DNA from 2 places in the Nocardia sp. NBC_01499 genome. Region 1 is predicted to be linked to the other one. Evidence: riboswitches for the same ligand, from Rfam matches in the RefSeq annotation. Region 1 holds a riboswitch; the other holds the start of a gene.
The links. A riboswitch is a leader RNA that binds a small molecule or an ion and turns the genes downstream of it on or off. The one in region 1 is predicted to bind thiamine pyrophosphate.
Positions count from the first base shown of each region.

Region 1 (2,198 bases):
GGCTGAGCCGCTTGCCGAGTTTGGTGCCGACGACGCACAGCATCACCGCGATGGACAACCCGGCGACCTGGTCGCCGCGCCCGACGATCATCCAGAACGGCAGATCGGGGTTGGTGACCGCGCCGCCGAGCGTCGCGTGCTGGGTGCTCAGGCTGTCGCCGCTGTTGTTCAGCAGCGCCCCGAGGGCCGGGGCGCTCACCGCGACCAGCGCGACCCGCAGGTACTGCATGAACGCCACCTGGCGCGGGTCCGCGTCCATATCGTCGGCCACGGCGACTACCGCAGCGGAACCGCCTGCCAGCAGGCCGAGCGTCGCGGTCGGCAATTCCACGTGGGCGAATCGGGCGAACACCACCGCGACAAGCAGGCTGATCAACAGCGTCGCCACCGTGACGGCCAGCACGGGGATCAGCGCCAACCCGATGCTGGACAGCAGCGAGACCTCCAGATAGCTGCCCATCAGCACACCGAGCATGGACTGCACGCCGCAGGAGAGTTGTCGAGGCATCGGGGCTGGCAACTTCCCGGCCAACGCCAGGGCGCCGCCGACGAGGATCGCGAGGATCATCTGCGGCGCCGGAAAATGCACTCGATCGAGGAACTCAGCCCCGGCAAGCACCGAGGCCAGCAGAGCTACCCATCCGATCACTTGCCTCCGAGTCATACCTAGTGATTGTTGCCGCAGCTAATGAACAAACAGTAACGACTCCGTTATCAGGGTTAACAGACGGTGTGATCCCGGCCGCATGAAGCCCATTACCTGTTCAGAGCGGACATTTCCTAAACGACGCGTGGTCCTCCTACGTTACCCGATATTCACAATTGCTACCGAGCGAACTTGCAGCTCCCGGCTGTACGGGGGCAATGACGGTGCGAATCGCACGGACCGACACGCCGCCGCGTGTACTATTCGCCCGAACCACCCCCACCGCGGGAGCTCGGGCACGGCCGGGCTGAGAGGGCGGACCCCAGCGCTTCGCCGACCGCATGAACCTGTCCGGGTAATGCCGGCGTAGGAAGAGCGTTTCGGGCATGTCTTCACCAACCCTGCACAACTCCGAACGGCACGAGGCCCCCTTCACCCTCGATGAGCCCGCCCCGAAGGTGCTGTCCTTCTGGGACCAGAGCGCATTCTGGGCAAATCTGGGTGTCAGCCTCATCGCCTTCTCCGGCGCGTACACCGTGCTCGCGCCGAATTCCGACGGCGCGCCGCGGATCTCCCTCTCCGCTGGCATCCTCGCGATGGTCGTCGGGACGGTCGTCGGCGGGCTGATGCTCGGCCTCGCTGCGGTGCCGGGAGCCAAGACCGGCAAGCCGGCGATGGTCCTGCTGCGCGGCCTGTTCGGCGCGAAACTCAGTTATCTGCCAACCGTTTTGAACATCGCCCAGCTGATCGGCTGGGGCACCTTCGAACTGATCGTCATCGGCGACGCGGCCGACGAACTGTTCGGCGGTGGCCCGCACTGGCTCTACGTGGTGGCCGCCGGGGTGCTCACCACGGTGCTGACGATCTGGCCGCTCGGCTCGGTGCGGATGCTGCGCCGGTTCGTCACGGTCGGCGTGGTGATCGCGCTGATCTGGTTCTACATCCAGTTCTTCCGCACGGGCGTGCCCGACCTGTCGGCCAATCCAGGCCCGCACGGCAGCGGTCCGTTCGGCGCCGACTGGAACCTCTTCTGGATCGCCACCGACGCCGCGCTGGCGGTATCGATCTCCTGGGTGCCGGTCGCGGCCGACTACACGCGGCACTCGCGCAGCGCCGGCACCGCGTTCGGCGCGGCGAGCGGGGCCTACGCGATCACCCAGATCGTGGCCTACACGCTCGGCTTGTTCGCGCTGGCCCGTGCCACCGGCGATGGCCAGTACTCGCCGTTCCTACAGGTCAGCCTCGGCGGGCTGTTCTTCTTCGTGTTCGTACTCCGCGAGGCCGACCAGTCGTTCGCCAATGTGTACTCCACCGCCGTCTCGATCCAGAACCTCGCGCCGCGCATCGACCGGCGGATCCTGTCGATCGGGCTCGGCCTGCTGATCACGCTGCTCGCGCTGCGGCTGAACATGGCCAACTACTTCGGCTTCCTCGGCCTGATCGGTTCGGTGTTCGTGCCGCTGCTCGGCGTGCTCGTCGCCGACTTCTTCCTGCGCGCGAAGGGCGAGTGGAACACCGCCGACGATGCACCGCCGCGCTGGGGCATGATCGT
Region 1 covers NZ_CP109426.1:6,956,434-6,958,631, reverse strand. Annotated here, with positions in the region: gene OG203_RS31845 (AbrB family transcriptional regulator) at 1-664, opposite strand, end outside; TPP riboswitch at 921-1,036, shown strand; gene OG203_RS31840 (purine-cytosine permease family protein) at 1,033-2,198, shown strand, end outside.

Region 2 (2,198 bases), 840 kb from region 1:
CTACCGCACCACCGATCTCAACGAACAGCCCACCGTCGCCGTCACCACGGTCATCCTGCCCGCGGGCGCGGATCCGAACCGGTCCCGGCCGCTGGTTTCGCTGCAGTTCTACTACGACAGCGCAAGTAACGACTGCTCGCCGTCGTATGTGCTGCAACAGGGTTCGGGCCTGGCCGGGCTCGAGGGCATCCACTCGCAAAGCGAACTGATCGGGATCGCGGCGCTGATCAGCCAGGGCTGGGCGATCTCGGTGCCGGACTACGAGGGTCTCGACGGTCACCTCACGGTGCCGAAGGAACCCGGCTACATGACCCTCGACGGCATTCGTGCCGCCGAAGGTTTCCAGCCGCTCGGCCTGGACGGCGCGAATACCCCGGTCGCGATGTGGGGTTTCTCCGGCGGCGGCATGAGCTCCGGCTGGGCGGCCGAGATGCAGCCGAGCTACGCACCCGAGCTGAACGTCAAGGGCGTCGCCCTCGGCGCGCCGACCTCGGATGTGGTGTCGTTGCTGCACGTCAACGGGTCGATGTTCTCCTCGCTGGTCGGCATCGGCATTTCCTCCTTGCGCAAGGCCTATCCGAAGTTCAAGGAAGCGGCCGATCGGTACCTGACGCCCGAGGGACAGGCGCTGATGGACCGGACCGAGCAGCAATGCCTGCCGCGCAATGCGGTCAGTCAGATGTTCGTCGACTACGGACGACTGTTCACCATCCCGATTGCCGACTTCCTCAAGGTCCCCGAGGTCAAGGAAGTCTTCGACTCGACGGTGCTCGGCCGCAACATCCCCACCGCGCCGATCTTCCTTTACCAGGGCGTCTTCGACGAGGCGGTGCCGGTGTGGAGCAATGACCGGCTCGACCAGTGGTGGTGTGCGGGCGGCGCGTCCGTCAGCTACAAACGCGATCATCTCAGCGAGCATCTGACCCTGCCGACGCTCGGCATGCCCGACGCCCTCAACTGGATGAAATCGCGGCTCGCACCGAACCCACCCGATCAGGTCGGCTGCCACACCGACGATGTGGTGTCCATGCTGGCCGATAACAACGCCCTGCTGACGCAGATCGAGATCAACCTGAACGCCACCTTCGGCGCACTCGGGTTCCCGATCGGCCCCCGCGAGCGTTAGTTCCGCGCCAGTGCCTGGCCCTCGACCGGAAACCTTCGGTCGAGGGCCCTTTCTTAGCCAAGCCAGCTCGTCCGATCATGGGGCGATCCGCCGGGGAGCCGGGTACTGTCGGGCCGGAAAACTTCACATCACCAACGGGGGCTCGCACCAGCGGGCTGAGAGGACGGCTAGGGCCGTCGACCGTATGAACCTGACCGGGTAATGCCGGCGTAGGGAGGAAACATCATGGCGACTGCTACGTCCAAAGACGGATCCGAGATCATCGATACCGTCACCACCGGACCCATCGAAGGCAGTGTCAAGCACTACACCGAGGTGGACGGACTGCGCATTCCGGTCCGTCGGGTCAACCTGACGAACGGCGAGCATTTCGACGTCTACGACACCTCGGGCCCGTACACCGACGACACAGCCCAGATCGATCTGGAGTCGGGCCTACCGAAATTGCGTGATACCTGGGCCAAGCCCGAGGTCGACGGGCCGCCGACCCAGCTCGCCTGGGCGCGGCAGGGCATCATCACGCCGGAGATGCGTTTCATCGCCGCCCGCGAGGGGGTGACACCGGAGTTGGTGCGCGACGAGGTCGCCCTCGGGCGCGCGGTGATTCCCGCCAACCACAGGCATCCGGAGCTGGAGCCGACCATTATCGGCAAGAAGTTCCTGGTGAAGATCAACGCGAACATCGGCAACTCGGCCGTCTCGTCCTCGATCGCCGAGGAGGTGGAGAAGATGGTGTGGGCCACCCGTTGGGGTGCCGACACCATCATGGACCTGTCCACCGGCAAGAACATCCACGAGACCCGCGAGTGGATCCTGCGCAACTCCCCCGTCCCGGTCGGCACCGTGCCGATCTATCAGGCGCTGGAGAAGGTGAACGGCGATCCGACCCAGCTCACCTGGGAGATCTACCGCGACACCGTGATCGAGCAGTGCGAGCAGGGCGTGGACTACATGACCGTGCACGCGGGCGTGCTGCTGCGCTATGTGCCGTTGACCGCCAAGCGGGTCACCGGCATCGTCTCGCGTGGCGGATCCATCATGGCCGCTTGGTGTTTGGCGCATCATCAGGAAT
Region 2 covers NZ_CP109426.1:6,119,071-6,121,268, reverse strand. Annotated here, with positions in the region: gene OG203_RS27995 (lipase family protein) at 1-1,126, shown strand, start outside; TPP riboswitch at 1,251-1,358, shown strand; gene thiC (phosphomethylpyrimidine synthase ThiC) at 1,352-2,198, shown strand, end outside.
Region 2: another riboswitch for thiamine pyrophosphate. It lies ahead of thiC (phosphomethylpyrimidine synthase ThiC); the one in region 1 lies ahead of OG203_RS31840 (purine-cytosine permease family protein).